Regions from separate parts of the Lysinibacillus sp. NPDC096418 genome, predicted to be linked through region 3. Evidence: riboswitches for the same ligand, from Rfam matches in the RefSeq annotation. Region 3 holds a riboswitch; each other region holds the start of a gene.

Region 1 (6,032 bases), on a different contig from region 3:
ATTAACTACAATTTTATTGTTTAGACATTGAAATTTGAAAAACGATCTATTTTAAAAGCTTGTAAATCAATATCTATTGTTTGCCCACTGACCATGTCAGACATTATTTTCCCCGTAATTGGAGCTAGTGCAATGCCATCCCCTTCATGACCAGCGGCTATAAATACCCCCGCTATGGAAGGGACCTCACTTATGATTGGTAAATTATCTGGTGTGAACGGTCTGAATCCTGAAAATGTCCTAATTAAATTTACATTTTTCAAAAAAGGAAAAACAGTGACCGCTTTCTTCGCAATTTCACGGATTACCTGACTACTCGTTGAACTATCGAATCCTGCAAATTCCCTCGAACCACCAATTAACATCGTTCCACTTTTCGTTTGACCTATAGCAAGTGCGATTCTGAAAGGATTTTGATTTTCTTTTTGTAATTTCGCAGCGATGTATGACCCACTCAAAACATTACAATTAATAATAGGGGGCAATCTTTCAGTCACTAAAATGACCCCCTTTCTTGGAAATATAGGCACTGTGATATTAATTGTTTCTAAAAGTTTTTTAGTCCAAACTCCTGCACATACAACAACACTGTCTGCATAAAATTCCCCTTCATCAGTCTTAATGCCGACAATTCGATCCCTTTCAATTAGTAAAGATTGGACCTCACAATTTAATTTAATCGTAGCATTTTGTCTTTGGGCAGCCTTCGCAAAAGCAAAAGTTATCCCCATTGGATTTATTTCTGCATCTTCTTCCCACCAAGTTGCGGCTATTATTTTCTTAGAAAGCGCTGGGATTCTATTTCTCGCTTGTTCACCAGTGATAATGGAAACATCTAACCCAGCTTGATTTTGCCTTTCCACCATCTCTTGGATTAATTTATTTTCGAGCTCATTTTCAATTAAAATCATCCCGCCACCCTTGTGGTACTCCAAATCCTCCCCAAGTTCCGATTCTAAGTTTTCAAACATCTTAGCACTCGCCAATGCTAAATCTAAGTTTGGTCCCGTTTTTTTGGACTGGAGCATTATGGCTTTATCGCACGATCCAGACGTACCAGCAGCAATATCTTTTGCCTCAAATAACAGTACTTCTATATCTTTTTTAGAAAGGTAATAAGTTACTGAGGTGCCAATTATCCCTCCGCCGATAACAATAACTTTTTGTCTCAACCCTTAGCCCCCTAAGAAATAGGTTACTGACTTTAGCCTTTCAATTTCCCTCAAAACAGATGGAATCTTTAGCTTTCAGTTTGGTTAAATTCAATTTTATTAAACTCTCTTTTATTTGGCAGAACTATTGAAACAACAATTGTTAGTATCACTGAAGCCAACACACCCCACAAAATACCGAACAAAATTGCAAAAGTAGCCCCCGAAATTAAACCTACTCTTCCACCCCAAATGGATACTTTACTATTGTGGGAACCCATTTCAAATTGTTCCGATTTACGAGATTTCCACAAGAGCCCCACGATTAATACAGGCACTACTCCACCACCTGCCATCGTATATGCAAATGAAAATAAGCTAATGATCGATTCAGAATAAATGGCCGCAGTAATCGAGAAGATGCCTACAAGTACGACTAACCATTTAGATAGCTTTATTAACGTTTTATCTTTCAAACCTTTTTTGAAAGGAATCACAACATCGTTCACAATAACAATGGCAGCTGAATGCAATTGTGAAGATGCGCTTGAAATGGCCGCTAAGAAAATTAAAATAAAGAATAAAAGGGCTGCTAGTTCGGTCATTTCGTTCATGATTAACCACGAGACTGCATTTCCCGCCTCTAAGCTTGGATTCATTGCTTTAACAATCATTCCTGTAACAGAAGATAAAATAGTAAATATAATCGCAAAAAAACCACTATACAACATTGCCCTACTTGCGGATTTTGGATTATCCGCGGCAAAACTACGTTGCCAATATACTTGAGCTGCTAAAATACCAAAGCATCCAGTAATAAATAACGTTACTACTTCCCATCCGGAAATACTCAATTCTGTTAATTGTCCAGCATCCACTTCTAGTAACATTGTCTTTAATTTTGAATAGCTAAAATCAATTTTTGCGAACACGCTAATGTAAAACCAAACTGCAAGACCAATTAATAGAACACCTTGAACAAAATCAGTCCAAACTACGGAGTACATGCCACCGATCATCGTATATAAAATAAAGACGCCAGAGAAAAAGAAGATTAGTGGCAAAGGATCCGTATTGGTAAACACGGCAAATAATGAGCCCATTCCTTTTGCTTGACCACCAATCCACGCAATCATGATGCCAGAAGTTAGAATCCCTACAATTGCCCTAGAAATTCTATCTCTTAGAATCAAATCATTAAGTAGTTCACCAATACTCTTGTAAGTAAAACGGGCTGCAAAACCCGCAAAAATTAAAGCAAACAGGATTTTGGAACCTTGTTCACCAATAATGAATGGAATATTCGCAATACCTGATTCAAAGCCTTTTGAAGAGTGTCCAATAAAATTCCCAACGCCCATTATTGTTGCAATATCGCTAAATAAAATTAGAAAAAAGGGAAGTGTCCCGCCTGCAATAGCAAACTGCAAAAAACTTTCACTCGATTTCTTTCTAAATACTAATGACATTAAAATAAAAAACAGACTTAATACAATGGTACTCACCCAAGTCCAAGTAGCTAACATTTGTACCCTCCTCATCTTTTTTAATTAAGGGGCTATCATTCTTTAATTAGATTTCAAAAAACATAACAACCATTTTTAGAGAAAAGGATTTAGATTATACCACTCAATATGCCATCATTTCTAAAAAATATAAGATAACTTAATAAATGATACAAATCGACATATTATTACAAGCAACAATAAATCCGATATTATTTTGTTTTTTTCTAAATACCCTTTCGATTCAAATTCAAAACATTATAAAACACAGCCTTCTATTGCGTAGACTACATTTTCAATTAAGAAAGAAGGTGACAGCACATGAATGCCACTAGATATCGTTCTGACGCTAAAGTAAAAGAGGCTGGGACAAAACAGCTAACATCAAAAATGAAAAGCCTCGAAAATTTTACTAATCGTAAAATTTCTGAGGCTTTGTTTTTTAGTCTACTTCGTAGCCATTGTTCACCGCTACGGCAGACGCTTTCCGCGGGCACAGCTCCGAACAACTGATGAAGCTCAACATTTTATGAAATTTTATACTTCCGAACCGAATACATAAATAATACAAATTCCCATTTATTGAAGTTCCGTTTACATTTAGCTTTTATTATATTCATACATACCCAATATTAACGAAAAAAGACCTAACTTTAATTGAATTTTCAGATTTCCGTTGAATGTTTTTTATTATTATGATACTTTAACTTAGTATTAACTATGGAAAAAATATATTTGATACATGAAACAATTTACTATTTTAAGATAAAAATATTCAATCAATTCACTAGGGGATCCCTTGATAAGGGCTGAGAATAAAGTAGCTACTTTTAAACCCTCATAACCTGAACAGATTCGTATCTGCGTAGGGAAGTGTTTATTGTTTTTGTGCTTTTTTCGTACAATTAACAAAACCACTTTCCTTTTTATTAGGTTAGTGGTTTTTTTGCGTCAATTTATGATTAAGGGGGCAAACAATATGAAACTGATTGCCATGACGGATGATTCACATACCGTTCACGAATTAGCTAGCAAATTAACTAACATTCATCAGCTTGTCGATTACATTCACATACGTGAAAAATCAAAAACAGCACATGAAATTCTGTTACTCGTAAATCTTTTAGTACAACTCGGGGTGAACAAAGAAAAGATTGTCATTCATGATCGTTTAGATATTGCACTACTAACAGATAACCCAAACATTCATCTACCATCACATAGCCTTCCCGTGAAGGAAGTACGAGCATCCTTCCCTCACCTACGGATTGGTCGTTCGGTTCATTCACTCTCAGAAGCCAAACAAGCGGAGGCGGATGGGGCAGATTATGTGCTGTATGGGCATTGTTTTGAAACAAATTGCAAAGAAGGAATAGTCCCAAATGGCGTACATGCCTTGTTCGATATAAAAAAAGAGTTACAGATTCCCGTTTTTGCTATTGGGGGTATAACTCCAGAGCGCGTATACCAACTTCGAGAGGCAAAAGCAGATGGTATTGCCATTATGTCTGGTATTTTCTCTTCAGATAATCCTTATAAATCAGCATTAATATATTCAAAAAAATGTCAGGAGTATGAATATGAAAACAAATTATGATGTGGCAATCATTGGTGGTGGCATTATTGGTTGTTCCATCGCTTACTATTTAGCGAAAGAAAAAATTGATGTAGCTGTTTTTGAAGAAAAACAAATTGCAAGTAAATCCACGAGAGCGGCAGCAGGCATGTTGGGGGCCCATTCAGAATGTGATGATTTTGAGATTTTTTATCCGTTTGCTCGAAGTAGTCAATTAACCTATTTTGACCTTAAAGATGAACTTAGAGAGTTAAGTGGTGTCGATATCGAACTTAGAAAAGGTGGGATTTTTCAGCTTGCTTTCTCGGAGCAAGAAAAAGAGGAGCTTAGTGCTACCCTCTCTCTTCCGACTGTTAGCTGGTATGACAGTGTTGAAATGAGAAACAGAGAGAACGCAGTGTCATCAAATATTTTTGGCGCAGCTTATATTGAAGATGATGTTCATGTGCTCCCCCACTCTACATGTCTGGCCTTTAGCAAATGTGCTCAAATATATGGTGCTTCTATCTTTGAATATACGCCCGTTTTTGCAATTCAAAAAGAGGATAGCATCTACATAATCAAAACAAATAAAGGCGCTTTCCAAGCTAAGACAGTCGTTGTTGCCAATGGTGTCTGGAGCTCAAGCTTTTTCCATCAGCTCGGTTTGCACCACACACTCTCTCCTGTCAAAGGTGAATGCATCTCTGTTTCCAGTGTACAGCCGCTTCTAAAGCATACGCTATTCCATGAACACTGTTATATCGTACCGCGAAATAACGGTAGACTAGTCATTGGGGCAACTATGGTGAAAAATGATTGGCACGAACAGCCTACACTTGGTGGTTTAGAAAGTCTCATTGCGAAAGCTAAAACAATGCTTCCAACTGTTACCGATTTGAAAATTGAATCTTGTTGGGCAGGGTTACGTCCTCAAACCTTTGATAAAAAACCGTTTATTGGCTACCACCCTGAAGATGAAGGTATTTTATTTGCCACGGGTCACTTTCGAAATGGCATTTTGTTAGCACCTGCAACAGGACAAATGATTCGAGATTTGATTGTCAAACAAGAAGTTAAAAAAGAATGGATTGACGCATTTAAAGTTAATCGCTTTTAAGGGGGTGAAACTATGCGCGCTATTCAATTAAATGGAAAATCTACTGAACTACCTGAAACTGTACAGTCGGTTCAAGACTTACTAGCGTTATATTCGTTAGAAAATCGCATTGTCGTAGTAGAACTGAATAAAGAGATTGTCTATAAAGAACGGTACGCATCACAGATGTTGTCTGACCGAGACGCAATAGAAATTGTGCATTTTGTAGGAGGAGGATAATCATGTTAACAATAGGAAATCACACATTCAAATCAAATCTATTACTAGGAACAGGGAAATTCCCTTCCTTTGAGGTTCAAAAAGAAGCAGTAGAAATTTCAGGAACAGAGATTTTAACATTTGCAGTACGAAGAATGAATATCTTCGAATCATCTCAACCAAACTTTCTCGAACAATTAGATCTAACAAAATATAAGTTACTCCCAAATACAGCTGGCGCAAAAACGGCGGAAGAAGCTGTACGGATTGCCAAACTGGCAAAAGCTTCTGGTCTATGTGACATGATTAAAGTCGAAGTTATCGGCTGCAACAAATCACTCTTACCAGACCCAGTTGAAACATTAATGGCTTCTGAAATGTTATTAGAAGAAGGTTTTATCGTGCTACCTTACACATCCGATGATGTCGTCTTAGCCAAAAGACTAGAACAGCTTGGCGTCCATGCAATTATGCCTGGTGCTTCCCCGATTGGCTCTGGAAAA
Region 2 (6,032 bases), on a different contig from region 3:
TGAGGGCGTTCAAGACGCTGCAAATACCATTTCAGAGTTCCAAGTGTCTGAGATTGACCTTGCGCATGCGGACGTACAAAGGATAGCTGAAGTCAGTTCAAAACTCATTATTGCCATTGCCATCTTCTCCATAATTTTTGCGATACTTATTGCAGCTTTCACCACACGTTCGATTACTAGTCCTATAAAACGTTTAGTAACCGCTACGACGAGCATTGCTGAAGGTGATTTAACACAAGCAGATATCGAAGTGAAGTTGAAGGACGAGATTCAAGATTTGGCGATTGCCTTTAATACCATGAAAATTAATTTACATACGCTCATTCAAAGTGTCACAGTAAACGTTGAACAAACAACCGCAGCTGCACAACAATTAACAGCTAGCACAGAGGAAGTAGCAATTGCCTCCTTAGATGTTGCAAAACGTACAGGCGGCCTAGCAGAAGGTGCCAATCAAGCTGCTGCATCTGGCCAAGAAAGCTCAATAGCCATGGATGAAACTGCGCAAGCTGTGCAAAAAATTGCGGAAACAACACAAGAATTAAATACCCTCTCCATGGATACACAAGACATGGCAACTGTTGGTGAGCAAACATTACAAACAGCGGAGCAGCAGATGACGGTCATTCAGCAATCTTCAAGTGAAACAAGCGACCGGATTCAACAGTTGAGCAAACAATCTGCTGAAATTGAAAGTATTGTGAAAGTCATTACAGACATTTCAGAACAAACTAATTTACTAGCACTAAATGCTGCAATTGAAGCTGCACGTGCTGGGGAACACGGAAAAGGTTTTGCCGTCGTCGCTGACGAGGTGCGTAAACTAGCAGAAGAATCTAAGGCATCAGCCCATCAAATTGTCGCCCTAACGTCTCTTATTCAAAAAGATACAAAAGAAGTGGAACAGGCTGTAATGACAACTGCACATAATGTGGCGGATGGCGTAAATTACATTCAAGATGCACAAGTTTCATTCGAAAATATCATGCAAGCCATTAGGAATATGACCAACCAAATTCAAGAAGTATCAGCTTCAACTGAGGAAATCTCAGCTTCGACTGAAGAAGTTGCTGCTTCCATCAACGAAATGTCAAATCTCGCAATTCGAGCTTCCACTGAAGCTGAAGGAATTGCCGCTGCTACCGAAGAACAGTCTGCTACAGTTCAAGAAATTAGCGACGTTGCAAAATCACTAACGGATGGTGCACTAAAAGTACAACAAGAAGTCAATAAGTTTAAACTCTAATAAAGTAAGAGGCTTGTGTCTAAGATAAGAAATTACCCATAGACACAAGCCTCTCTTTATTATTGATAAATCTGACTACCAGCCTTTTTAAATTCCTTCGCCTTCTCCTGCATCCCTTGATGGATGGCCTCTGTTGTATTCAAATCCTTCTCTTTCGCATAGTTCCGAATATCTTGTGAAATTCTCATACTACAAAACTTCGGTCCACACATAGAACAGAAATGTGCAGTTTTTGCACCCTCTGCTGGTAGTGTTTCATCATGGTATTCCACTGCTCGTTCTGGATCTAGTGACAAATTGAATTGATCGCGCCAACGGAATTCGAAACGCGCCTTTGATAATGCATTATCACGCACTTGCGCTCCAGGATGACCCTTTGCTAAGTCCGCCGCATGCGCCGCAATTTTATAAGTAATCACACCAACGCGAACGTCCTCACGATTCGGCAAACCTAGGTGTTCCTTCGGTGTCACATAGCAAAGCATCGCTGTACCGAACCAACCAATCATCGCCGCACCTATAGCAGATGTAATATGATCGTAACCTGGTGCAATATCTGTCGTTAATGGCCCTAATGTATAGAAAGGCGCCTCCTTACATACTTCCAATTGCTTATCCATATTTTCCTTAATCAAATGCATTGGCACGTGCCCCGGCCCTTCCACCATCACCTGCACGTCATGTTGCCAAGCAATTTGCGTCAGTTCCCCTAACGTATCAAGCTCAGCAAACTGTGCCTCATCATTGGCATCTGCAATCGAACCTGGGCGTAAGCCATCCCCTAGTGAAAAGGCAACATCGTACGCTTTCATAATTTCACAAATTTCTTCAAAATGCGTATATAGGAAGTTCTCTTGATGATGGAATAAGCACCACTGCGCCATAATCGAACCACCTCGTGATACTATCCCCGTCACACGATTTGCTGTCAGCGGCACATATCGCAATAATACCCCCGCATGAATCGTGAAATAATCGACACCTTGCTCTGCCTGCTCGATTAACGTATCGCGATAAACTTCCCACGTTAAGTCCTCCGCAACACCATTGACCTTTTCAAGCGCCTGATAAATTGGTACCGTTCCTACTGGCACAGCCGCATTGCGAATAATCCATTCACGTGTCGTATGAATATGTTTACCCGTCGATAAATCCATAATATTATCTGCGCCCCAGCGTGTTGCCCACGTCATCTTTTCGACTTCCTCCGCAATGGATGAGGATACTGCAGAATTACCAATATTCGCATTAATCTTCACATGAAAGTTCCGCCCAATAATCATCGGCTCTGCTTCAGGATGATTAATATTAGATGGCATAATAGCACGACCCGCCGCAATTTCAGCACGCACAAATTCAGGATCCATGTTTTCACGAATTGCTACAAACTCCATTTCTGGCGTGATAATACCCTTTCTTGCATAATGCAGTTGCGTCACATTATGTCCCTTTTTCGCACGGATTGGCTTACGATAAAGACCAGGAAAAATATTCTCTTTCATTCGTGGATCATCTACATTTCGGAAGCCATTATCCTCAGGTTTAATCGTACGACCTTCGTATTCCTCTACGTCCCCGCGCTCTCTAATCCAAGCACTACGTAACGCTGGCAGTCCCTTCGTAATGTCAATATTGTACGTTGGATCTGTATAGGGACCACTCGTATCGTAAACACGCACTGGCGGGTTTTCCCCTTCCCCAAAACTGCCTGTTGTTGGACTAAGTGCAATCTCACGCATCGGTACTAAAATATCCGGTCTTGACCCTTCCACATATACTTTTTTACTGCCATCAAAGCTCGACATAATGGTAATGTTTTTCTCGTTAACTGTTGTCATGAACATTTCCGCTCCCTTTTAAAATAAATTTTCAGGACCGAACCTAGCTCACTCCAACGAGCTACTACAAAAGAAAAGCCGAATCCAAAAAAATATTGGATCCGGCTACGAATGTAAAGGTTGTATTGACCACAAAAAACAATGCAGTCATCATTAACTTTCCCACGCTGGTATGAGCCAGATCAGGTCCAAAGGGTCAAGAAACTTCAGTGCGTTTCCCTCTCAGCCCGACTCATCGGACTCCCCTAGTTAAGGCTATTCAGTTTGTTGTTAGTGTAGCAAAGTTACTCACCAAATGGAAGATAAATAAATAATTGGTTCATTTTATCCAATTGAAGCGGTTTTTCGACACACACGCGACACATGAGAATCACAATTCTTTCCCTCGTCAACTATTAAGCAAATAACATTTCAGCCATATATATAACAATTGTCACTGTGACACAACTCACAATCGTAGAGAATAATACCGTTTGCGCTGCTGTTGCCGATTCTACATCATATTCTAAAGCGAGACTTGAGCTATTGCGTGACGTTGGGAACGAGCTCGCGATTAAGAGCGACTGTGCCACGACACCATCTAAACCTAATGCAAAAATAATAAGTAACGCCACAGCTGGACCAATAATCAATCTTGTAATGCAGCTGACCAATACCGTCTTATTGAACATCGATTTAATTTCAAGCTGTGATAGTTGAGCACCGAGTGTAATCAAAGCCACTGCAATAAAACCTTCTGCCACATGGTCAATTGGAATACGGATAAATTGCGGAATACCAATATCGAAGAAATTCATCGTCACCCCAATAATAAGCGCATGAATAATCGGCATTTTGAGGAAATCCTTCGCGATTGCGAGTACTGATTTCGTGGAGGAAATGAGATTATAAAGTCCATATGTATACGTCGTCATGTTTTGAAAGATGACAAGAATCACTTGAATCGCCACACCAATCGGCTGCGTCACGAAAATCATTTGCGCCACTGGAATACCGTAGTTGCCAGAATTAATGAGCACAACGCTATTTTTAAAAACTGCCGCTTCTGTTTTCGCAAGCCCTAGTAACTTCGCTAAAAAGTGACTAAGCACCATCTGACTGCCGATAAAAAGCGTAATAAACAACGCCACCTGCCCTAGCACCGACAGCTCCATACTCGTTTCATATATATTCAAAAACACCGCTGCCGGCATAAAACAATACGTAATCAACTGCGATAGTGCCTTTAAATTAAAACGAAACTTCCTCTGCAAAATAGCACCTAACACGAGCAACACTAAAATCGGGGCAACAATTTGGAAGAAAATCATGCCGAGATACATCATATGGTTGTCCCCCTTTCATCTGTATCTATAATAGTAGAACTGTCCATTAGCTTGGTCAATACTCATGCAAGGGTTGCAATAAGTTAAATATGGTTAAGTTTTCCTGCTAAATGCCGATATATTTCTCTGAAAGATGAATTAATTTCATTACATTTTCGAACGGAAATTGGCTATTTCAAATGCAAAAAAAAATGCACAACCAGTCTCCTACTATAGGCTTATTAATAGCCAATTCGACAAATAGTAAATCCAACGCATTAATATAAATGATAAAATAAGGATATTGATAAACGTATTTACCAGAAAAGGAGATCTATTCATATGAAGCGTAAACAAAAAATTGCCCTACTATCCGTTGCAGCTATTCCAGCTATGATTACGATGGTTCCAGATGTAGACGTTCAGGCAGCAACAGAGCAACCCATTCCTGAGGTTTCAGGTTCTTGGGTCAATCCACAACATGTTTTTGATGCGAAACCACAACGACAAACATTTTCACTGGGTGCACCCACAGCAACAACTACAACTATAGAAACTGCCAAAGGTGTTGCAGAACTAGAAACTATTCTAAAAGGGAAATTCCAGAAGTACGAGGAAAGCTTCAATGTAAAATACACAGGTGAAACGGCAAAACTCCAAGAAGATCTGAATGCTATTTATGACAGGTTTGATTTAGACCCAGACAACGCCATCTACAAAGCAGCCACAATCTCTCGTGACTATACGTATTCAGGCTATGTCAATAATGTAACGATTAATTTTACAATCAAATACAATACGAATTTCAACACAGAGGAAACCCTTAAAACAAGAGTTGAAAGGATTATTAAGAACGAACTCATTACGGAAAACATGACAGATTTCCAAAAAATCAAAGCAATTCATGATTATGTTGTGACTTATGCTACGTTTACAAAAGATACAACGGGGAGCCCACACGCAGCCTATACACTTTTAATGGAAAAGAAAGGACTAAGCCAAGCCTATGCGCTTCTTACCTACTATCTATTAAATGAGGCTGGTATTAAAGCTTATTACATGACAGGTACATACGCAGGCACACCACATGCTTGGAACGTCGTGGAATATAAAGGAAAGCACTACTACCTCGATACTGCATTGGATGAACCTTCAATTCGCGATACAAGCATTACTGATGGCAAGGCTATTAGCTATGAATATTTCTTAAGAGGTATGGGTGGATTTTCTACACATACAGTCCTAAGCACTCTTCCTTCAGGTGTAATTGTTGAAACAACATCTCATGAAAGTTATGCGAAGTTACAAAACGTCTTCAATCCTATTCCTGAAAATAGCTGGCTTTACTATGTAAGAACAGATGGCGTGCTAGCACGACTAAGCTTAAAACCATTACCGACAATCGGTGAAAGTGCCGATAAATTTGAAGAGTTTACTTTTAAAGGTAGTAACTCGAATGATGTAGAAGCTGCTTATTTAGTGCATGATAATGGCTGGCTTTATTTTAGTAATGTGACGGACAAAAACTATTTATACAAAGTCAATACTGACGGTACTGATTTAACGCTACTTGTTCCAACGTACGTCCGTGATTTAGTAATCACAGGTACAACGCTAAAATATAAAAAAGCAGACGGAACAGAA
Region 3 (6,032 bases):
TTGCGATTCCTTCTGAATACATGATTGAAAAAATGAAAGAGGAAGATTTACTCATTCCTCTTGACCATTCAAAAATTCCGAACATGAAAAATATTGACCCATACTTTTTAGATTTACCTTTCGACGACGACAATAAATATTCTGTCCCGTATTTTTGGGGTACAGTTGGGATTGTCTATAATCCCAGTTTGGTTGGAGATTTAGACTTCTCTTCTTGGGAAGACTTATGGGATCCTTCATTAAAAAGAACAGTCTTTTTAGTAGACGGTGCACGTGAGGTTATCGGAATGGGCTTAAACAGTCTTGGTTATTCATTAAATTCTTTAGATAATAATGAGTTACATTCAGCGACGGATAAGTTAATTAAACTTGCACCAAACGTCAAAGCCATTATCGGTGATGAAATAACACCACTAATGGTTAATAACGAGGCGACAGTTGCACTTACTTGGTCTGGCCAAGCCGCTGACATGATGTATGAAAATGAAGACTTGGACTTTGCAGTACCAGAAGAAGGTTCAAACTTATGGTTTGATAATATGGTCATTCCAAAAACTTCGAAAAATATAGATGGTGCACATGCTTTCATTAATTTCATGTTAGATGCTGACTCTGGTGCGAAAAATGCTGATTTTGTTGGCTACTCAACACCAAACATTGCTGCTATGGCATTAATGGATGAGGAAGTTGTCATGGACGAACGTTATTATCCAACTGAAGAACAACGTGATACGTTAGAGGTTTATAAAAACTTAGGACCTGATTATTTAGGCAAATACAACGAATTGTTTTTAGAATTTAAAATGAGTATTCGTTAAATTAAATAGAGCTATCACTCCAGTTAGTCACTGGAGTGATAGCTTTTTGTAATTGAAAATAAAAGTATACAGTCAGACTTTTAGTCAATAGCAACTGAGTACCCGTTATGTTAGACTGTAGTATATTTGAATAGATTACACAAAAGGAGGCTATAAAATGGCCCAACAGACATCAAATAAAACCGCTCTATATATTTTAATGTTTAATATGTTCATAGCCATGGGAAGCATTGGTATCATCATTCCCGTCATGCCTGAGTATTTGAAAATTTTTGGTGCAGCAGGACAAGTTCTCGGCATGCTCATTGCAACATTTGCACTAGCACAATTCGTGTTTTCACCGATAGCTGGGAACCTTTCAGATCAATATGGTCGTAAAAATCTTATTATTTTTGGACTTGTGGTAACTGGTCTTTCACAAATTGCTTTTGGACTTTCTACGGAAGTTTGGATGCTCTTTGTCGCTCGCTTTTTAGGAGGTTTAGGTTCTGCTTTCATCGCACCCCCGATTATGGCGTTTGTAGCGGATGTCACTACATATGAAGAACGTGGTAAAGGTATGGGGATGCTTGGGGCTGCCATGTCATTAGGCTTTATGATTGGTCCCGGAATTGGCGGCTTCTTATCTACAGTTAGTCTTCACTTTCCATTTTATATGGCTGGAGTTGCTGCAGTTTTAGCAGCCATCTTATCATTTGTGTTATTACCAAACACAAAACCAAACGCATCACAAAAAACACAAAAACAGGACAATCTCGCTAAGCAGATGGTACGCTCAGTCAAAATGCCCTACTTTGTTATGCTGATCATCATGCTTGTTTTCTCGTTTGGCATCGCAAATTTCCAAGCGACTTTATCTTTATTCGTCACACAGAAATTCAACTACACACCAACAGATATTGCAATAATTCTAACAGTTGGTGGTGCTGTAGGTGTCGTTGTTCAAATGTTTATCATTACACCACTGTTTAAGCGTTTCGGTGAGATGAAAGTCGTTTTAGTCAATTTGCTCATTGCATCAATATCAATCTTCTTAATTTTATATGTATCAGGCTTTGCTTTAATTTTAGTTGTTGCAACGATTTTCTCTACTGCAACAACGCTCATTCGTCCAGCAGTCAATACGCTGATTTCCAAGTTAGCAGGTAAAGAACAAGGTTTTGCCGCTGGACTCAATAATGCCTATATGAGTCTTGGTAATATGATTGGTCCAGCATTAGCTGGCATATTATTTGACTGGAATATGGACAGCCCTTATATTTTCGGTGCTATTATTTTATTTGCGTGCTTCCTTCTTGCCCTTATCTGGACAATAAAAAAAGCACCACATTTAATGAAGCCCGATTCAGAATAACGTGAATATTTATTGACGATTATTAGTAACATGTTACATTATTAATGAAAATCAAATCGCTTCAAAACCACTAGGGGAGTCTTTTTAAGACTGAGACGTATTTATTTCATACGGACCCTTCGAACCTGATCTAGTTCACACTAGCGTAGGGAAGTGGCGACTACTTGCTTTTTTTATATTTAAACGCAAAGCCGCTTCCTTCTATTTGTAAGGAAGCGGTTTTTTTACGATTATTGAAGGAGTGAAAAAATTGTCTATTCAAAAATTAACTATTATGGCCTTATTAGTAGCGATTGCAGTAGCTGGCTCAACGTTTGTCTCCATTCCAACAGGTATTGCCCGCGCCTACCCTGTGCAACATGCAATTAATGTCATAAGCGCCATCTTGCTCGGACCTATCCCTACCGTAATGATTGCCTTTGTAACAGCGCTCATCCGAATCTTAACAGGTACAGGCTCACTCTTAGCAATTCCCGGGAGTGTTATCGGCGCCCTCCTTGCATCTATTACCTTTAAATACAGTGGAAAAGCGTGGCTAGCTGGGGCTGGTGAAATATTCGGTACGGGTATTCTTGCTTCTCTCGTAGCCGTACCCTATTCTCACCTTCTTTTGGGTACATCTGTAGCTACATTCTTTTTCATGCCCGCTTTTATAACATCTAGCGTTATTGGGGCTACCTTGGGCGTAGTCATTGCTAAAAGTCTTCAAAAATCTGTTATTGCTAATAAACTTAACTCAACATTGTAATACGACATCAAAGTGTTTTTTTACCACTCGACATGCTCCGTTTTAACTCTAAAACAATGAAAACGATGGTTCATATATACCCCGTATGTATGAACCATCGTTTTTCATTTTCAACTATTAACGTTTTTTCATTCCCTTTAATAACTGTGCCACATTCGTATCCTCTTCCTTCACTGGTGTTTCAGCAACAACTTTTTCCTTACGTTTCTTGGTAGTGAAGATGCTCCAGCCAAATCGACGAATGGTAATATCGATGAAGAATAATAACATTCCCGCCAATAATAGCCACGTTGCAATATTTTGACGTTCAGCCCCTTTTTTTGTAAAGTCACGGAATACTTCTTGTGGTTCTTCTAATACTGCACCGCCCGTTTGCTTGGTTAATTCCTCTACCAGCTTGTCGTTCACTGGTCGCAATTCATATTCTGCGCTATACGGTACACTGAGTCCTGCCTGATAAATAGCCTGTTGTTCATCCGTAATACGGAAGAAAATAAGCCCTGGCTCAGCCTGAACGACTGCTCGAATCTGCGAGGCAGAAATTGTTTCAAGTTGCATCTCTAGCTCTTCACCCGCTTCGTTAACTGCTACGATGTCTAAAAACGCTGCTTCATTAGTCGGATCTGTTATAACGAATGAGCCGTCTGCATCTAAACGTATATCGTAAGCTACATCATTATAACTTGGTAGCATTTGCGAAATGGCTGTTTGCCAGAATGTACCCCATTCCTGCCATCTTGCCCAGTCTCCTGTCCACTTTCCTGTCGAATCAGACGTAAAAGCAAAAGTTTTTCCAAGACCATATTGCCACTGTGCAAGCACTGGATCTTCTTTCTCACTTTCTGCGATAACAGTTGCTCCTTGCTTTGCTGTTGTGCCAATATAAGCATTCATTTGCGGAACACCGCCTGCAAATAATTGATTCCAGCCCGGCGCATTATAAATTGTCGGGTAAAATGGGTTGTCTTCAATATAAGTACGTGAAATCATCGCTGTCTCACGAGATAAAATCGAAGGTATCATCTGTTCATCAATGACATCATAATAACGTCCACTACCCATTTCACTCAAAGCTTCAAGTAAATTGCCATCTGCATCTTGCCCAATCGCAACCGTTGACAACGTCACTCCGTTTTCCTTACCTTCCTCAATTAACCCCTCATAATTCCCAGCCTGCGACTGTCCGTCAGTTAACAAAATAATATGTTTTCGTTGTAGTTTTAGATTAGCTAAATTTTCATATGCCACGGCGAGCGAACTATAAATTTCTGTACCGCCACCTGGTGTTACCGATAGAATAGTGTCAACCACCTCTTCCTTATTGGCTAGTGGTCCTGTTTCGATAATTTCCCATGGTCGATCATCAAAGGCGATAAAACCAAGCGTATCTTCATCACGTAGCATCTCCACAGAACGTGCAGCTGCTTCCTTAGCTAGTTCTAGCTTTGAACCATGCATACTACCTGATCTGTCTAAGACGATTACTAAACCAAGCGAAGGCAACTGTTCTTTGCCTTTTATCTCCATTTCAACTGGTAGTAGTGTTTCAATTGGAGTTTTAAAATAGCCACCCAAGCCGAAGCTATTCTCCCCACCTGTCATCATGAAGCCAACTCCAAAGTTTTTAACTGCCTGCTCTATCACACTCATTTTTGCCTCACCGACTAAATGGCCAGGTACATTATCAAAAATAATAGCATTGTATTGTAGGTAACTTGAGAGTTCATTCGGCAAGCTTCTTGCATCTACCACATCATAGGAAATTGCATTTGGTCCAAGCACCGCCGCAATTGGTGATGCTGTTTCATGACCATTGACAATCAGTAATTTCGGCTCACTTTGTACCATCGTAACGCTCGTCAATTTATTATTTTCAAAGATAGCATCCTGTCCTACTTGTACAAGTGCTTCATATTTCACAAGACCTTCTGCTGTTGCAGCGTGCTTATACGTAAATACATTTGAGCCTTCTGCTAACTCGACTGCCTCACGGTGAATCAAAGCATCATTTTCGTATAGTAATATTTCACCTTGTATTGCTGTTGTCGCATTAATTTCTGTAACAAGCTGCTGTTGTTCGCCAACATAGGCAACTTGAGGTGATACAAAGCTCTTTAACGATACATCATTCGCAACAGGTCTATTGAATGGTACAACATCCACGCTAATATTTGAGCCCTTTAGTTTCGTCATAAATTCACGGACATTGCCATTTGTTTCATTAGCATCCGTTAATAAAACTAGTCTTGTCGCTTTTTTCGGGTCAACAATTCCTGTTGCTAATTGCAAACTTTGTTCAATATTCGTTTGATCAGTTGCTGTCATTGCTGTAAATTTTGGAACTTCATCTAACGTATTTGAGAGAATCGCTTCTGTTCTAAGTGTTGATGAAAAAGAATAAATCCCTGCAAGTTGTTCATCCTTTTTCGATTGCAAACTTTCCTCTATAAAACTTGTCATAGCAGTCTCTGTACCATTCATCGAAGCAGAACGGTCTACTAAAAACAGTACTTGTTCTTCCTTCACTGGCAATATGATATACGGCGCGGCCAAGGCAAATACTAAACAGCAAACTGCTAAGATTCGTATGGTTAGCACGACCATATGATTTTTTTTCAGACGCTGACGTTCACGCCAAAACGTCCATACAAAATACGCAAGAAGTGGTAGTAATAATAGCAAGGCTATTGGAACATCAATTCGTAAATCCACGACGTCGTTGCACCTCCCACTCCATAACGAGTAACACTAAAATTATTAGAATAAGCCATGGCATAAATGAAGATTTTGATTGTTCTTCCTTGCCATTTTCCTGTAGTTCACCAAGCGTATAACTCGTGCCTTTTTCGATAACGCGTTCCTGTGACTGTAGTTGTACAATTAGATGTTTTTCTTCGTCATTGGTACGTGCAGTATATATTCCAGGTTTCATAGGTGCTGTCAACGAGCCATTATCAATTATGGATAAAAACTCATCCTCTTGTGAATATACACTCCAGTCACCCTGTGCTAACGCAACAGCCCGCTCTTCATTTGGTACGAAAAGTCCGATTGAGCCTATTGATTCTGATAACGCCTGCTCAACACTCCATAAAAATAATGGGAACGATGG
Region 4 (6,032 bases), on a different contig from region 3:
GCCTGCAATTACGCTATCAAAATTACCGAAGAAATCAGCTTTTAAAAACGCAAATACCGTATTGATTCCTAGTGAAACCACTAGTAATACGCCCGCAATAATTAAGGCTACCCACCTTTTTGCATTCATTCTATTCCGCCTCCTTAAAATTTTATACGAATGAATGGATAAAACGTTTCATTTATTTGCAAATATGCACTAATTTCCCGCAATTCATCATGCCGTAAATAACAATTTTAACACATAAAAAAATCAAAGTTCATAAAATGCGCTTGAACTTTGATTTTCGACATTATTCCCCAGGAAATAATTAATGATTATATTGTTTTTGCTCTTGTTGACGTAATTCCACACGGCGGATTTTGCCGGATGCTGTCTTTGGCAATTCCTCCACAAATTCTATAGCACGTGGATATTTATAGGGTGCCGTTAAGTCCTTTACATGATTTTGTAATTGCTGAATAAGCGACGAATCCCCAATAATTCCTTCGCGTAATACAACAAATGCCTTTACTATATTACCTCTAACCTCATCTGGACTTGCTACAACTGCCACTTCTTTCACAGTAGAATGCTTTATTAATGCATCTTCTACTTCGAACGGACCAATCGTGTAACCTGAGGAAATAATTACATCATCGCCTCGCCCTTCAAACCAAAAGTAGCCGTCTTTATCTTTACATGCACGGTCACCAGTAATATACCAATCGCCGCGGAATTGCAGGCTTGTACGCTCTGGGTCCTTAAAGTATTTACTAAATAACGCAGGTGTTTCTTTGTGTACGGCAATATCACCAACAATACCCTCCGAAACAGGATTACCAAAATCATCAATAATCGATACCGTATTACCTGGTGTTGGTTTGCCCATCGAGCCGACACGCGCTTCCATACCAACCATCGTTCCAACAAGTAATGTATTTTCGGTTTGACCATAACCATCGCGTACTTGTAAGTTAAATGCAGTTAAAAATACGTTCACGACTTCACTATTTAACGGCTCACCTGCAGATACAGCTTGGCGAACTTCTGATAAATTATAGTCACGTAAATTTTCAAGTGCCGCCATATAGCGATATTCTGTAGGCGTACAACAAAGAACATTCACCTTGAATTTTTCGAGCAATGTTAAATATGTAGGTGCATCAAACTTACCTTTGTAAACAAAAGCAGTAGCCCCACTTCCTAACGTTGCAAGGAACGGACTCCAAATCCATTTCTGCCAACCAGGTGCTGCAGTCGCCCATACGATGTCATTTTCTTGTACACCTAGCCAATTTGGTGCTGTCGTGCGTAAATGCGCATAACCCCAACTATGAGTATGAATAGCAGCTTTTGGATTACCGGTTGTCCCACTCGTATACGCAAGAAATGCTACATCTGTACTTTTGGTTGGTGTAGTACTTATAAAACTTGTAGGCTGCTGTTCCATTTTTTCAAGTAGTGGCTGCCATGGTGCATGTGCATGTCCGATGACAAACTGTTGTAATCCACCTAAATGTTCAACATCATCAAATTGTTCAATATATGGTTCATAAGCAATGACCGCTTTGGCATCAGCATGTGTAATACGATAATCAATATCCTTCGCTCTAAGCATTTCAGAGCTTGGAATAATAGCTAAACCAACTTTCAATGCAGCGATATATGCAACATATGCCTCAATAGATCTAGGCACCATAATGAGAATAACATCCCCTTTTGTTAATCCCTGTGCTGTTAACACATGCGCTACTTGATTCGCTTTTTCTAGTAAACTTGTATATGTTATATAGTCAATCTCTTCGCTTTCATTATAAACAATTAAAGCATTTTTCTCTGGATCTTGTGCATACTTTTCAAATTCCTCTACAATGTTATACCATTCTGGTGCGATTAGATTTTGTCTATTCATCATTATTGCCCCCTTTGTTAAACTTATTATAAAACTCATTTTTCATAGATTTCAATGAAAAACACTCTAATAATTAAAAATTATGACAATTATCACATTTATTTGTATGGCATCAGTCACCACTTTTCAAATATAATAAAATTGCCTTGTTCATATAGGGAAAGTATGGTACATTGTGGTCAAATCAAATGTTTGCAGGGGGACTCATCTTGAGTTGAGAAGGTTAAAACCTGACCCTTTGAACCTGTTAGTTAATACTAACGTAGGGAGCAATGTACAATCGCGCTTATGCTTTTCTTGTACATACGCTCTCCTCATTCGTAGGAGAGCTTTTTTCGTTCCAATTTTCAGCTAAATATTTTGATTGCGGGGGGACTCATTTTGAGTTGAGAAGGTAAAACCTGACCCTTTGAACCTGTTAGTTAATACTGACGTAGGGAGCAGTACATCATTTTTTTGATGAAGAAGCTCTTTTTACGTGTATTTCACAGACGAAAAAGAGCTTTTTTTGTATGCTTACGTTCACCAATTTGAGGAGGACTTATAATGACATTTTGTAACGAATTAAGAAAAGAAACAGATATTTATTGGGAGGGAAGTTTCCAGCACCCATTTGTAAAAGGGATTGCGGATGGTACTCTACCACTCGATAAGTTTAAATACTATATGATTCAAGATGCCTATTATTTAAAGCATTATGCCAAGGTATTAGCATTTGCAGCTGCTAAATGTGAAACACCTGAAGAATTCGCATACTACACTGATACAGCGAAATTCATTAATGAAGCTGAGCTAGAATTACATCGCTCTGTTTTCTTAGAATTAAATGTAACCAAAGAGGAACTTGAGCAGAGTGAACCTGCTCCAGGTGCTATCAATTACATTAATCATATGTATAGCGCCGTGCATAATGGCGATGTAGCTGAAGCTTTTGCTGCTATGATGCCTTGCCCATGGCTTTATTTAGAAATAGGAATGTATTATAAAGACGCAAAACCTGGTGTTAACCTATATGAAGATTGGATTGCGATGTATAGTAGTGACGATTTCCAAGTAACAATCCAAAAACAAATCTCAATGATGAACGCTTATGCTGCAGCAGCTTCTCCTGAAAAATTAGCAATTTTAAAAAGTCATTTTAAAAACAGTTGTTATTATGAATTACAGTTTTGGGAAATGGCCTGGACGAAAGAAAATTGGGTACCGGAGAGCGTACGATGATTTTACAAGCTATTCGAAAAAAACAGCCTCTTATTCATAGTATAACGAATTACGTTGTGGCCAATTTTCAAGCAAACGGTTTACTAGCAATTGGTGCTTCTCCAGTAATGGCCGATGAATTGCAAGAAGTTGAGAAGATGGTATCACTTGCGTCAGCCTTATTGATTAATATTGGCACACTAAACGAACGGACAAAAGAATCGATGCTACTTGCTGGAAAAAAAGCAAACGCACTTGGAATCCCAGTTATTTTGGATCCAGTTGGTGCTGGTGCGACAGCTTTCCGTAAAGAAACCGTAAAACAGCTTTTAGCTGAAATAAAATTTGTCCTTATTCGTTGCAACATTGGAGAACTAGCTGCCATTGCGAATATAAGTTGGCAGCAAAAAGGTGTAGATAGTGGTAGTGGTTCAATGGCACTATCTGATGAAGCAACGAAAATTGCGCAACAATACAAATGTATGGTCATTGTCACAGGTGAAGAAGATTTCATTTCGGATGGCGTACAATCAAGGTGGATTCCTGGTGGTCATCGCCAAATGACTGAAATTACAGGTACAGGTTGTTTACTAAGTGCTATTTGTGGTGCTGCGTTTGTCGCAGGAGATGAACCTTTTGCGCAACTAGGCGATACGTTAAAGACCTATAAAAAAATTGCTGAAAATGCATATTCGAGCACACAATATATTGGTGATTTTCAGATAACCGTACTAAATGAATTACATCGTCTTTCCAAGGAAGGTGAACAATAATGAAAATTGTTACAACAATCGCTGGCTCCGATAGTGGCGGTGGTGCTGGCATTCAAGCTGATTTAAAAACATTCCAAGAATTAGAGGTATTTGGCACTTCAGTCATTACAGCCTTAACGGCACAAAATACATTAGGTGTTTCTGGTGTTCTGCCGACGGAAGTAAGTTTTGTTGAAAAGCAACTCCTTGCTTTATTAGAAGATTTCCCGATTAGTGCAATCAAAACGGGCATGCTCTTTTCATCAGATATTATTCAAAAAATCGCAACTATCATTACTGATTTAAGAATCCCACTGATTGTCGATCCTGTAATGATTGCAAAAGGTGGAGAAAACTTATTACAACAAGAAGCAGTCCAAGCATTACGCACTCATTTACTGCCATTAGCGAGTGTCCTTACACCAAATATTCCAGAAGCAGAAGTACTTGCGGATATGAAGATTGAAACTGTTCATGATATTCAACAAGCTGCACAATCACTTTTACAATTAGGCGTGCAGTTCGTTGTTATTAAAGGTGGGCATTTATCAGATGAAAAATACGCTACTGATTATGTATTTTCAAATAACGGTTCATCATTTACAATGCAATCAGAACGCATAAATACTAAAAATACGCATGGAACAGGCTGCACATTCTCTGCCGCATTAACTGCTTTTATTGCACAAGGAATTCCCTTTGATCAAGCCATTGTTGAAGCAAAAAAGTTTATTCAAATGGCCATTACACATGATCTAGTTATTGGCAACGGTCACGGACCAACAAATCATTTTGCATATCAAAAATATAAAGATACATGTGAGGTGACTGTACTTGAAGCGTAAGAATTTACAGCTTTACTTCATTATGGGTACTGAAAATACGAAGCAACGCGAACCATTAGCCATACTTGAAGAAGCATTACAAGCTGGAATTACAATGTTTCAATTTCGTGAAAAAGGACCTAAAGCGTTGACTGGTCAAGCTTATGAGAAATTTGCGAACGATTGTCAAAAACTATGCCAACAATATCACGTGCCATTTATCGTCAATGATGATGTAGATCTTGCTATCCGATTAAAGGCAGATGGCATTCATATTGGACAAGATGATTTGCATGTTTCTATTGTACGAGAAAAAATTGGCGACATGCTTCTCGGCATTTCTGTACATTCGGATGCTGAACTACAAGTAGCCTTACAATATGGAGCAGATTATGTTGGGATCGGACCGATTTTTGCAACTCGTTCTAAAGATGATGCAAATGCGCCAAGTGGTACAGCTTTTTTACAACAAGTACGTTCACAACATCCTGAATTACCCATTGTCGCCATTGGTGGCATAGATAACTCAAATGCACACACAGTATTCAATGCTGGAGCAGATGGAGTAGCTGTCATTTCAGCAATTTGCGAGAGCAATGACATTCAACTTACGGTTCTAAATTTTAAAGAAACTTTCCATTCATAAATGTTGAGGTATTTAAGCAAACTAAAAACCAGTGCCTATAAAGGTCACTGGTCTTTAGCCAAATAATTACTCAGGGTATGAGTTTTTTATTTGTTATTGTTTTGGCATCCCTTTTAATTGAGATTCAGCCATTTGTACAAGACGTTTAGTGATTTCACCGCCGACGGAACCGTTAGCACGGGCTGACGCGTCAGCACCTAATTGAACACCAAATTCTTGTGCAATTTCGTATTTCATTTGATCAAGTGCTTGTTGTACACCAGGTACTGCAAGCTTGTTTGAACTGTTGTTGTTTGTCATTTCTCTCACCTCCTTGTGAATATAGAATGTGCTTTATTAGATTTTTAATACGAAAAAAATATAGGTAAATTGTACCTACAAAGGAAATCTGATTTCATAATAAAAGAACCGTCTCAAAATTGCTTTTGAGACGGTTCTTTATCTTATTATAGAAGATCTGCGAATTTATCGGCTGGCTGTTCTTTTTTCGGGAAGATATGCACTTCACGATTCTTTACAGCTCGTTCAATTAATTCATCGAAATCCGAGAAGCTTTCGTAGTGCTCTACTTTCTCAAGCTTTGGCTTAGTTTTTGGACTTGCCGGTGTAAAGATTGTACAGCAGTCTTCAAATGGCTGAATCGATGTTTCATAAGTGCCGATATTTTTAGCTATATCGATAATTTCTAATTTGTCACTTGCAATTAACGGGCGTAA

Evidence for each region. A riboswitch is a leader RNA that binds a small molecule or an ion and turns the genes downstream of it on or off. The one in region 3 is predicted to bind thiamine pyrophosphate.
Region 1: linked by a shared signal. The riboswitch ahead of tenI (thiazole tautomerase TenI) and the one ahead of thiW (energy coupling factor transporter S component ThiW) in region 3 are both predicted to bind thiamine pyrophosphate.
Region 2: linked by a shared signal. The riboswitch ahead of thiC (phosphomethylpyrimidine synthase ThiC) and the one ahead of thiW (energy coupling factor transporter S component ThiW) in region 3 are both predicted to bind thiamine pyrophosphate.
Region 4: linked by a shared signal. The riboswitch ahead of tenA (thiaminase II) and the one ahead of thiW (energy coupling factor transporter S component ThiW) in region 3 are both predicted to bind thiamine pyrophosphate.

The regions. Positions count from the first base shown of each region.
Region 1 covers NZ_JBIWEY010000008.1:126,888-132,919, forward strand. The annotation lists gene ACIQZG_RS09620 (NAD(P)/FAD-dependent oxidoreductase) at 21-1,172, opposite strand; gene ACIQZG_RS09625 (sodium:solute symporter family protein) at 1,241-2,677, opposite strand; gene ACIQZG_RS09630 (hypothetical protein) at 2,978-3,169, shown strand; TPP riboswitch at 3,436-3,545, shown strand; gene tenI (thiazole tautomerase TenI) at 3,636-4,253, shown strand; gene thiO (glycine oxidase ThiO) at 4,237-5,331, shown strand; gene thiS (sulfur carrier protein ThiS) at 5,344-5,550, shown strand; gene ACIQZG_RS09650 (thiazole synthase) at 5,547-6,032, shown strand, end outside.
Region 2 covers NZ_JBIWEY010000010.1:98,728-104,759, reverse strand. The annotation lists gene ACIQZG_RS10655 (methyl-accepting chemotaxis protein) at 1-1,246, shown strand, start outside; gene thiC (phosphomethylpyrimidine synthase ThiC) at 1,306-3,084, opposite strand; TPP riboswitch at 3,227-3,341, opposite strand; gene ACIQZG_RS10645 (AEC family transporter) at 3,480-4,409, opposite strand; gene ACIQZG_RS10640 (S-layer homology domain-containing protein) at 4,731-6,032, shown strand, end outside.
Region 3 covers NZ_JBIWEY010000003.1:230,883-236,914, reverse strand. The annotation lists gene ACIQZG_RS05400 (ABC transporter substrate-binding protein) at 1-818, shown strand, start outside; gene ACIQZG_RS05395 (MFS transporter) at 976-2,172, shown strand; TPP riboswitch at 2,235-2,341, shown strand; gene thiW (energy coupling factor transporter S component ThiW) at 2,423-2,920, shown strand; gene ACIQZG_RS05385 (VWA domain-containing protein) at 3,038-5,632, opposite strand; gene ACIQZG_RS05380 (vWA domain-containing protein) at 5,616-6,032, opposite strand, start outside.
Region 4 covers NZ_JBIWEY010000001.1:457,974-464,005, forward strand. The annotation lists gene sppA (signal peptide peptidase SppA) at 1-129, opposite strand, end outside; gene mbcS (acyl-CoA synthetase MbcS) at 311-1,894, opposite strand; TPP riboswitch at 2,081-2,180, shown strand; TPP riboswitch at 2,253-2,351, shown strand; gene tenA (thiaminase II) at 2,441-3,115, shown strand; gene thiM (hydroxyethylthiazole kinase) at 3,112-3,867, shown strand; gene thiD (bifunctional hydroxymethylpyrimidine kinase/phosphomethylpyrimidine kinase) at 3,867-4,691, shown strand; gene thiE (thiamine phosphate synthase) at 4,681-5,316, shown strand; gene ACIQZG_RS02190 (alpha/beta-type small acid-soluble spore protein) at 5,410-5,616, opposite strand; gene thiI (tRNA uracil 4-sulfurtransferase ThiI) at 5,763-6,032, opposite strand, start outside.